3 regions of the Nocardioides sp. HB32 genome follow, and region 3 is predicted to be linked to each of the others. Evidence: predicted binding sites of a transcription regulator. Region 3 holds the regulator's gene; each other region holds the start of a gene.
The links. Region 3 encodes HrcA, which represses chaperone genes, less so after heat shock. Its sites were predicted from a motif close to TTGGCACTCGNNNNNNNCGAGTGCCAA; they were not measured.
Positions count from the first base shown of each region.

Region 1: the regulator HrcA is predicted to act here: its motif matches at 1,916-1,942, upstream of groL (chaperonin GroEL).
Region 2: the regulator HrcA is predicted to act here: its motif matches at 2,004-2,030, upstream of groES (co-chaperone GroES).

Region 1 covers NZ_JBSSBS010000001.1:1,270,997-1,274,269, reverse strand. Annotated here, with positions in the region: gene ACVW2K_RS06460 (RNA polymerase sigma factor) at 1-42, opposite strand, end outside; gene groL (chaperonin GroEL) at 162-1,787, opposite strand; gene ACVW2K_RS06450 (ATP-grasp domain-containing protein) at 2,012-2,887, opposite strand; gene ACVW2K_RS06445 (LacI family DNA-binding transcriptional regulator) at 2,909-3,273, opposite strand, start outside.
Region 2 covers NZ_JBSSBS010000001.1:4,222,899-4,226,171, forward strand. Annotated here, with positions in the region: gene groL (chaperonin GroEL) at 1-1,492, opposite strand, end outside; gene groES (co-chaperone GroES) at 1,570-1,863, opposite strand; gene ACVW2K_RS21165 (THUMP-like domain-containing protein) at 2,059-3,228, shown strand.
Region 3 covers NZ_JBSSBS010000001.1:2,418,940-2,422,212, reverse strand. Annotated here, with positions in the region: gene ACVW2K_RS12245 (16S rRNA (uracil(1498)-N(3))-methyltransferase) at 1-285, opposite strand, end outside; gene dnaJ (molecular chaperone DnaJ) at 287-1,459, opposite strand; gene hrcA (heat-inducible transcriptional repressor HrcA) at 1,501-2,517, opposite strand; gene ACVW2K_RS12230 (MBL fold metallo-hydrolase) at 2,661-3,273, shown strand, end outside.

The sequences.
Region 1 (3,273 bases), 1.1 Mb from region 3:
GGGCGCGACCTGTTCGAAGCGTTCGCGGCGGCTCTCGTCCACGGTCACCACTCTGCCCCACCCCCACCACTCCCGTTGAACCGGCCGGCGGGAGACGGCGAACGGCCCCAGTCCCGGGGGACTGGGGCCGTTCGAACGATGCTACGTGGAGCGGGTCGGACTCAGAAGTCCATGCCGCCCATGCCGCCGGACGGGTCGCCCATCGGGGCGGACTTCTCCGGCTTGTCGGCGACGACGGCCTCCGTGGTGAGGAAGAGCGCCGCGATGGAGGCGGCGTTCTGCAGCGCGCTGCGGGTCACCTTGGCGGGGTCGATGATGCCCGAGGCGATCATGTCGACGTACTCGCCCGTGGCGGCGTTCAGGCCGTGACCAGCGGTCAGGTTGCGCACCTTCTCCGCCACGACGCCGCCCTCGAGGCCGGCGTTGATCGCGATCTGCTTGAGCGGGGCGTCGGAGGCGAAGCGCACGATGTTCGCACCGGTCGCCTCGTCACCCTCGAGCTCGAGCTTGTCGAACGCGGTGGCCGCAGCCTGCACCAGGGCGACGCCGCCACCGGCGACGATGCCCTCCTCGACGGCCGCCTTCGCGTTGCGAACGGCGTCCTCGATGCGGTGCTTGCGCTCCTTGAGCTCGACCTCGGTGGCCGCGCCGACCTTGATGACCGCAACACCGCCGGCCAGCTTGGCCAGGCGCTCCTGCAGCTTCTCGCGGTCGTAGTCGGAGTCCGACTTCTCGATCTCCGCACGGATCTGGTTGACGCGACCAGCGATCTGGTCGGCGTCGCCCGCGCCCTCGACGATGGTGGTCTCGTCCTTGGTGATGACGACCTTGCGGGCCTGGCCGAGCAGCTCGATGCCGGTCGACTCGAGCTTGAGGCCGACCTCCTCCGAGATGACCTGGCCGCCGGTCAGGATCGCGATGTCCTGCAGCATGGCCTTGCGGCGGTCACCGAAGCCCGGTGCCTTGACGGCGACGGACTTGAAGGTGCCGCGGATCTTGTTGACGACCAGCGTGGACAGGGCCTCGCCGTCGGTGTCCTCGGCCAGGATCAGCAGCGGCTTGCCCGACTGCATGACCTTCTCCAGCAGCGGGAGCAGGTCCTTGACCGACGAGATCTTCTGGTTGGCGATCAGGATGTAGGGGTCCTCGAGGACCGTCTCCATCCGCTCGGGGTCGGTGACGAAGTACGCCGAGATGTAGCCCTTGTCGAAGCGCATGCCCTCGGTGAGCTCGAGGTCGAGCCCGAAGGTGTTCGACTCCTCGACGGTGATGACGCCTTCCTTGCCGACCTTGTCCATCGCCTCGGCGATGATCTCGCCGACGGTGGTGTCAGCGGCGGAGATCGACGCGGTGGCGGCGATCTGCTCCTTGGTCTCGATGTCGATCGCCATGCTCGAGAGCTGCTCGGACACGGCGGCGACGGCGGCCTCGATGCCGCGCTTGAGGCCCATCGGGTTCGCACCCGCGGCCACGTTGCGCAGACCCTCGCGGACCATCGCCTGCGCGAGGACCGTCGCCGTGGTGGTGCCGTCACCGGCCACGTCGTCGGTCTTCTTGGCGACCTCCTTGACCAGCTCGGCGCCGATCTTCTCGTAGGGGTCCTCGAGCTCGATCTCCTTGGCGATGCTCACACCGTCGTTGGTGATCGTGGGGGCACCCCACTTCTTCTCGAGAACGACGTTGCGGCCCTTGGGGCCGAGGGTGACCTTGACGGCGTCGGCGAGCGTGTTCATGCCTCGCTCGAGACCGCGCCGGGCCTCCTCGTTGAAAGCAATCAGCTTGGGCATAACTCCTGCGATTCCTCACGCTTAGAGTTCGTGGATCCGGCTCGATGGGTTGCCCGCGACGGACGGCCCCGCTGACCCGGCGAACCCTTTCTCGCCGGCGCGGCGGGCCTCAACTGGCACCGATCCGGTTGTCACTCTCGCTAGGAGAGTGCCAGCGTCATGTTTAGCACTCGACCCCTGCGAGTGCAAGAAGCGGGGCCCTCAGCACAGCCGGGCGGCGGACCTCACCAGGTCTTCGGGTAGGCCCGGGCGGCGACGGCCTCGGCGAACGGCAGGGCGTTCAGCGGGAGGACGTCGAGGTACAGGCCCGGCTCCGTCAGCTCGACCTCGCTGACCACGAGGCGGTCCCGGTAGCGCATCATGTCGACCCGGCCGTAGACGATCTCCTCGCCCAGCAGGTCGACCACGGTGGCGATCGCCTCGGCCGCCAGCGACGCGGCCTGCTCCCCCAGCTCGACCGAGCGCGAGCTGCCGCCGTACTGCTCGTGGACCCGGATGTCATTGGCGCTCGGGGTCTTCTGCGCCTGGCTCACGGGCCGGCCGCCGATCACGAAGACGGAGATCTCGCCCTCGGTGTGGATCGACTCGACCAGCGGCTGCACCACCCAGGGACCCTCGTGACCGTCCTTCGGAAGCCAGACCCGGCCGTCCGTGACGACCTCGAGGCCGCGGCCGCCGGCGCCGACCCGCGGCTTCACCACGGCCAGGCCGAACCCGTCGGCGGCGGCGCGTACGTCGAAGATGGTGTCGGCCGCGACCGTCGGGACGACCGGGAGGCCGGCGTCCTGGAGCTCGATCAGGTAGCGCTTGTCGGTGTTCCAGCGGAACACCGACGCACCGTTGAGGAGCGTCGGGCCGACACCGGACGCCCAGCCGAGGAACTCCCCGAGCCGGCCGTCGTAGTCCCAGGCCGAGCGGACCGCCACGACCTCGGCGGTGCCCCAGTCGACGCCGAGGTCGTCCCAGACGACCCACCGGCTCGCGAGGCCGTGCGCGGCGAGCGCCGCGTCGAGCGCGCCGTGGCCGGGCTCGCCCTCGGCCCACTCGCGACTGGTCGCGAGCAGGACGAGTGGCACCTGGGCCTCACCGCGATGCTCCATGGGCAAATGCTAAGCGGTGGCTCAACTGCTGTCGCGGACGACCAGACGGGTGGACAACATCCGTGCGGCGTGATCGCGCTCGGGCGCGGCCATCGTCTCGAGCAGCAACGCCACCATCTCGCGGCCCATCCGCTCCGGGGACTGGTGCACCGTCGTGAGCGGTGGATGGGCCGACTGGGCGATCGGCGCGTCCTCGAAACCGACCACCGCGACGTCCTCCGGCACCCGTCGGCCGGCGTCGCGGAGCACCTGGAGGGCGCCGACCGCCATCAGGTCGTTCGCGCAGAAGACCGCGTCGAGGTCCGGCGCCTGCTCGAGCAGCGCCCGCATCGCGTCGGCGCCGCTCTGCTGCCCGAAGTCGCCACGCTCGACGAGCCGTTCGTCGA
Region 2 (3,273 bases), 1.8 Mb from region 3:
TCACCTTCACCGGGTCCAGGACGCCCTGGGCGACCAGGTCGCCGTACTCGCCGGTGGCGGCGTTGTAGCCGTTGCCGACGCCGAGCTCGCGGACCTTGGTGGTGACGACGTATCCGTTCTCGCCGCCGTTCTCGGCGATCCAGCGCAGCGGCTCGTCGGCGGACTTGCGCACGATGCGTACGCCGACCGCCTCGTCACCGGTCAGGCCGAGGTCGTCGGAGAGGACCGACACGGCGTGGATCAGGGCCGAGCCACCGCCGGGGACGATGCCCTCCTCGATCGCGGCACGCGTCGCGGAGACGGCGTCCTCGATGCGGTGCTTCTTCTCCTTCAGCTCCACCTCGGTGGCGGCGCCGACCTTGATCACGCACACGCCGCCGGCCAGCTTCGCGAGGCGCTCCTGGAGCTTCTCGCGGTCCCAGTCGGAGTCGGTGGACTCGATCTCGGCCTTGATCTGGTTCACGCGGCCGGCGACCTCGGCGGCGTCACCGGCGCCGTCGACGATCGTGGTGTTGTCCTTGGTGATCACGACGCGACGGGCCTGGCCCAGCACCTCGAGACCGACCTGGTCGAGCTTGAGGCCGACCTCCGGAGCGACGACCTGGCCGCCGGTCAGGGTCGCGATGTCCTGCATCATCGCCTTGCGGCGGTCACCGAACGCCGGGCTCTTCACCGCGACGGCGTTGAACGTGCCGCGGATCTTGTTGACGACCAGCGTCGAGAGCGCCTCGCCCTCGACGTCCTCGGCGAGGATGAACAGCGGCTTGCCGGACTGGATGACCTTCTCCAGCAGCGGGAGCAGGTCGGCCACGGCCGAGATCTTGCCCTGGTGCAGCAGGATGTACGGGTCGTCGAGGACGGCCTCCATCCGCTCGGGGTCGCTGACGAAGTACTGGCTGATGTAGCCCTTGTCGAACTGCATGCCCTCGGTGAACTCGAGCTCGGTGCCCATCGAGTTGGACTCCTCGACGGTGATGACACCGTCCTTGCCGACCTTGTCGAAGGCCTGCGACAGCAGCTCGCCGATCACGGCGTCGCGGCTGGAGATCGTGGCGACGGACGCCATGTCCTCCACGGACTCCACCTCGCGGGCGGCCTCCTTGAGCGCGTCGCCGACGGCCTCGGCGGCGGCGTCCATGCCGCGCTTGAGGCCCATCGGGTTCGCACCGGCGGCCACGGCGCGCAGGCCCTCGTGGACCATCGCCTGGGCCAGCACGGTCGCGGTGGTCGTGCCGTCGCCCGCGACGTCGTTGGTCTTGGTCGCGACCTCCTTGGTGAGCTGCGCACCGAGGTTCTCGAACGGGTCGTCCAGCTCGATCTCACGGGCGACGGTCACACCGTCGTTGGTGATGGTCGGGGCGCCCCACTTCTTGTCCAGGACGACGTAGCGGCCCTTGGGGCCGAGCGTCACCTTGACGGCGTTGGCGAGGGCGTCCACGCCGCGCTCGAGCGCGCGGCGGGCGTTCTCGTCGAACTCCAGGATCTTGGGCATGACTCTCCTCTAACGAGTTCGGGTCGTCCGCCTCAGGGCTGGCCAGAGGCAGCCGAGAGGCGGACGACCCGGTGAAATCAGGAAACGACTGCGAGGACGTCGCGAGCCGAGAGGATGAGGTACTCCTCGCCGGCGTACTTGACCTCGGTGCCGCCGTACTTGCTGTAGATGACCTTGTCGCCGACGTTCACGTCGAGCGGGACACGGTTGCCGTTGTCGTCGATCCGGCCGGGACCGATCGCCAGGACCTCGCCCTCCTGGGGCTTCTCCTTGGCGGTGTCCGGGATGACCAGGCCCGAGGCCGTGGTCTGCTCGGCGTCGAGCGGCTTGACGACGATCCGGTCCTCGAGGGGCTTGATGTTGACCGACACTACTGATCAACCTCCACTTTCTGGCACTTCGTAGGTGAGGTGGGTGCACGTCTGGTGCCTGCGTTTCGGGTACGCCGTCGCGGGGGTCGCACCGTGTCGCAAGCGCTGGCACACTCACGGGGAGAGTGCCAGACCAGAAACTAGCACTCTCACCAACTGAGTGCCAGAGCGGCCCCCGTGCGGCAGGATCCGGGGATGGACCTCGAGGCGTTCGGCTGGCTGCTCACCGAGGACGGCCAGCAACTCCTGGCCGCGGCGACCCGCGAGCTGGAGAACGCCGGGGACGACCCGCTCGCCGCGCAGACCCGGCTGCGGCGCACCGCTGCGCCGGAGCACGCCGCCGCCGCCGTCACCCAAGCCACCCTCCGGCGCCGGGCACGCGAGAAGTTCGGTGCGGACGCCGACCGGATGTACTTCACCCCCGACGGGCTCGAGCAGGCCACCCGGCAGCGGGTCGCGGAGCACCGCGCGGCCCGCCTGGTCGCCGCCTCGACCCGAACCGTGGTCGATCTCGGCTGCGGCATCGGCGGCGACCTCCTCGCGAACGCTCGCGCGGGCATCACGGCGGCCGGTGTCGACCTGGACCCGGTGCGCGTCGCAGTGGCCGAGGCGAACCTGGCCGCCCTCGGCCTGCCCGGCGCGGTCATGGTCGCGGACGCGACCATGGTCGACACCTCGCCGTTCGACGTCGCGTTCGCCGACCCGGCCCGGCGGGGCGCCCGCGGGCGGACCTTCGACGTCGACGACTGGACTCCCCCGTGGTCGTTCGTGGCGGCCCTGCTGTCCCGGGATGCGTGCGTGAAGGTCGCGCCCGGCATCCCGCACGCGCTCGTCCCGGCGGGCGTGGAGGCGGAGTGGGTCAGCGACCACGGCGAGGTGAAGGAGGCCGCGCTCTGGTCCGGCCGGCTCTCGACCACCGCCCGCCGCGCGACCGTGATCGGCGAGGGCGGGCTGGCCACCCTCACCGACGAGGACGACCCCGGCGCGCCGGTGCGGAGCATCGGTCAGTACTTCTACGAGCCGGACGGCGCCGTGATCCGGGCCGGACTCGTGACTGCCGTCGCGGCCGGCGTGAACGGCGGCCTGGTCGACGAGCACATCGCCTACGTGACGTCCGACGAGTCGTTCCGCACCCCGTTCGCACGCGGCTACCGGGTACTCGACGAGCTCCCCTACCGCGAGAAGCAGCTGCGCGCCGCGCTCCGTGAGCGCGGCGTCGGACGGCTGACGATCAAGAAGCGCGGCGTCGACGTCGTACCCGAGCAGCTGCGCCAGCGGCTCGACCTGCACGGCGAGCAGGAGGCCACGCTCGTGCTGACGCGGGTCGCCGGATCGGGTACGGCGCTGCTCGTCGCGCCGTTCTGAACGCGACTCTCCCGGGAGCCCTGGTGGACTCCCGGGAGTGTCGGT
Region 3 (3,273 bases):
GAGCTCGCCGCGGTCGCCCTTCGGGATCGCCTGCACCACGACCACCTCGGGCGCGGGCGGCTCGTGGCGCGCGACCTCCTCGACCACGGCCGTGAACACCCGCTTGCCGGTCGACGCGACGACGCCGCGGACCGACGTGCCGCGCCCGTCGGTCAGGACCACCTGCTCACCGACCCGGAGTCGGCGTACGGCGACCGCGTGGTGCGCCTCGTCGCCGTCGACGGTGACCTCCGCACCCGGGCCGACGCCGGCGAGCGTCGGCACGAGGTGCACGGGCAGCGTCATGTCAGTGCTGGTTGAACGCGTCGCGGATCCGGCCGAACATCGACTTCTGGCTGGGCCGCACCTGGCCCGACGGCGCCTCCTCCTCGCGGAGCGCCGCGAGCTGCCGGAGCAGCTCCTGCTGCCGCGGGTCCAGCTTCGTCGGGGTCTCGACGACGACCGTGACGACCAGGTCGCCGCGACCGCCGCGCAGTCCGGGGACGCCACGTCCGCGGAGCACCTGCTCGGCCCCGGACTGGGTGCCGGGGCGGATGTCCAGGTCGAAGGACTGCTCGAGACCGGTCTCGCTCTCGTCGCCCTCGACGACGTCCGCCTCCAGCGTGGGGAGCGTCAGCGTGGTGCCGAGGGCCGCGGCGGTCATCGGGAGCGTGACCGTGCAGTGCAGGTCGTTGCCGTGCCGGGTGAACGTCGGGTGCGGGGCGATGTGGATCTCGACGTACAGGTCGCCGGCCGGGCCGCCGCCGGGGCCGACCTCGCCCTCGCCGGTGAGCTGGACGCGGGTCCCGTTGTCGACGCCGGCCGGGATCTTGACGGTCAGCGTGCGGCGCGAGCGGACCCGGCCGTCACCGGAGCACTCGCGGCAGGGGTCCGGGATGATCGAGCCGTAGCCACGGCACGCGGCGCACGGCCGGAGGGTGCGGATCTCGCCGAGGAACGAGCGCTGCACGTGCGCCACCTCGCCGGCGCCGCGGCAGGTCTCGCACGGGATCGGGTGGCTTCCCGGTGCCGCGCCCTCGCCGTGGCAGGTGCTGCACAGCACCGCCGTGTCGACCTTGATCTCGCGGGTGATCCCGAAGGCCGCCTCCGCGAGCTCGACCTCGAGCCGGATCAGCGCGTCCTGACCGCGCCGCTCCCGCGGCCGGGGACCCCGGCCGCCGGTGGCGCCGGCGCCACCGAAGAACGCGTCCATGATGTCGGTGAACGAGAAGCCGGCGCCCTGGCCGAAGCCGCCGCCCATCCCGCCGAACGGGTCGCCGCCGCGGTCGTACGCCGCGCGCTTGCCCGGGTCGGAGAGCACCTCGTAGGCGACCGAGATCTCCTTGAACCTCTCCTGGGCCTCCGGCTCCGGGTTGACGTCGGGGTGGTACTGCCGCGCCAGCCGCCGGTAGGCCTTCTTGATGGTGTCGGCGTCTGCGCCGCGATCGACACCGAGAAGCTCGTACAGGTCCTGGCTCAACTGTTGTTCCTTCTGGTTCCGGGTGGGTTCGGGTGGTGGGCTCAGGCCTCGTCGAGGATGCGCGAGACGTAGCGCGCGACCGCGCGGACGGCGGCCATCGAGCCCGGGTAGTCCATGCGGGTGGGCCCGACGATGCCGAGGCGCGCGAACGCCTCGTCACCCGGGCCGTACCCGGTCGCGACCACACTGGTCGAGGAGAGCGACTGGTACGGGCCCTCGTGGCCGATCCGCACCGTCAGCGGCTCGCCCGAGTGGGCCTCGCCGAGCAGCTTGAGCAGGATCACGTGCTCCTCGAGCGCCTCGAGCAGCGGGCGGACGGCGGAGTCGAAGTTGTCGCCGTACCGCGCCAGGTTGGCAGCACCACCGACCGCGACCCGCTCGTCGGACCGGTGGTCGGACATCGCGTCGACGAGCGTCTCCACGACCGCCGCCGTGGTGGGGTCGGCGTCCTCGGCGGGCACCAGCGCGCGCAGCGCGGTGACGGCCTCGGCGATCACCTCGCCGACGGCGGTCCGGTTGACCAGCGAGCGTAGGTCGGCGAGGTCGTCGTCGGCCAGCTCCTCGGCGATCTCGACCAGGCGCTGCTCGACCCGGCCGGTGCTGAGGATCAGCACGACCAGCAGGCGGTACGGCGCCAGCGCAATGACCTCGACGTGGCGGACCGTGGAGCGGGAGAGCGTCGGGTACTGCACGACCGCGACCTGCCGGGTCAGCTGCGAGAGCAGCCGCACCGAGCGGTTCACGACGTCGTCGAGGTCGACGGCGCCGTCGAGGATGGTGGCGATCGCGCGCTTCTCGGCGGTGCTCATCGGCTTGACCGTGGTGAGCCGGTCGACGAAGAGGCGGTAGCCCTTGTCGGTCGGCACCCGACCGGCACTGGTGTGCGGCTGGGTGATGTAGCCCTCGTCCTCGAGCGCCGCCATGTCGTTGCGGACCGTGGCCGGCGAGACGCCGAGGCCGTGCCGCTCGACCAGCGCCTTGGAGCCGACCGGCTCCTCGGTGGCGACGTAGTCCTCGACGATCGCCCGGAGGACGGCGAGCCTGCGCTCCTCCTGCATGGTCGGCCTCCTCCCGCCTGTTGACTGGCACTCGAATGTCCTGAGTGCCAAGCCTACAAGGCGGCCGGACCGGCGGGCTCTCGGAACGCCGGCAGGGAGGACGCCGGCGGCTGTGCGGGGGCTGTACGGCCTAGGGTGGGCCGGTGCCGTTCACCGACGTCGCCGACCGCGTCTGGGTCGCGCGCTATCCGCAGTGGGACGTCAACGTCACCCTCGTCGGAGGGTCCGACGGCCTCCTGGTCGTCGACACCCATGGCTCCGACGCGCACGCGCGCGAGGTGGTCGACGACGTACGCCGCCTCGGCGCCGGCGAGGTGACCGGGATCATCAACACCCACTGGCACTTCGACCACTCCTACGGCAACCGCACCTTCCGGACCGCCTACGGCGAGCTGCCGATCATCGCCCACGAGACGGCGGCCGAGGAGCTGGCGCGGTGGGGCGACGCGGACGTCGTGGTCCTGCCTGACCGGACGTTCTCCAGCGCGCTCGCGCTCGACCTCGGCGACCGGATGGTCGAGCTCGTGCACCCCGGGAAGGGACACACCGGCGGCGACCTCGTGCTGCGCGTGCCGGACGTCGACGTGCTGCTCGCCGGGGACCTGGTCGAGGAGTCCGCGACCCCGTCGTTCGGCGACGACTCGTGGCCGATGGACTGGCCGCTCAGCCTCGACGTGGTGCTGGCGCTGACGACCTCGGCCTCGCTGGTCGTGCCCGGCCACGGTGCGCCGGTCGACCGCGACTTCGTCGAGGAGC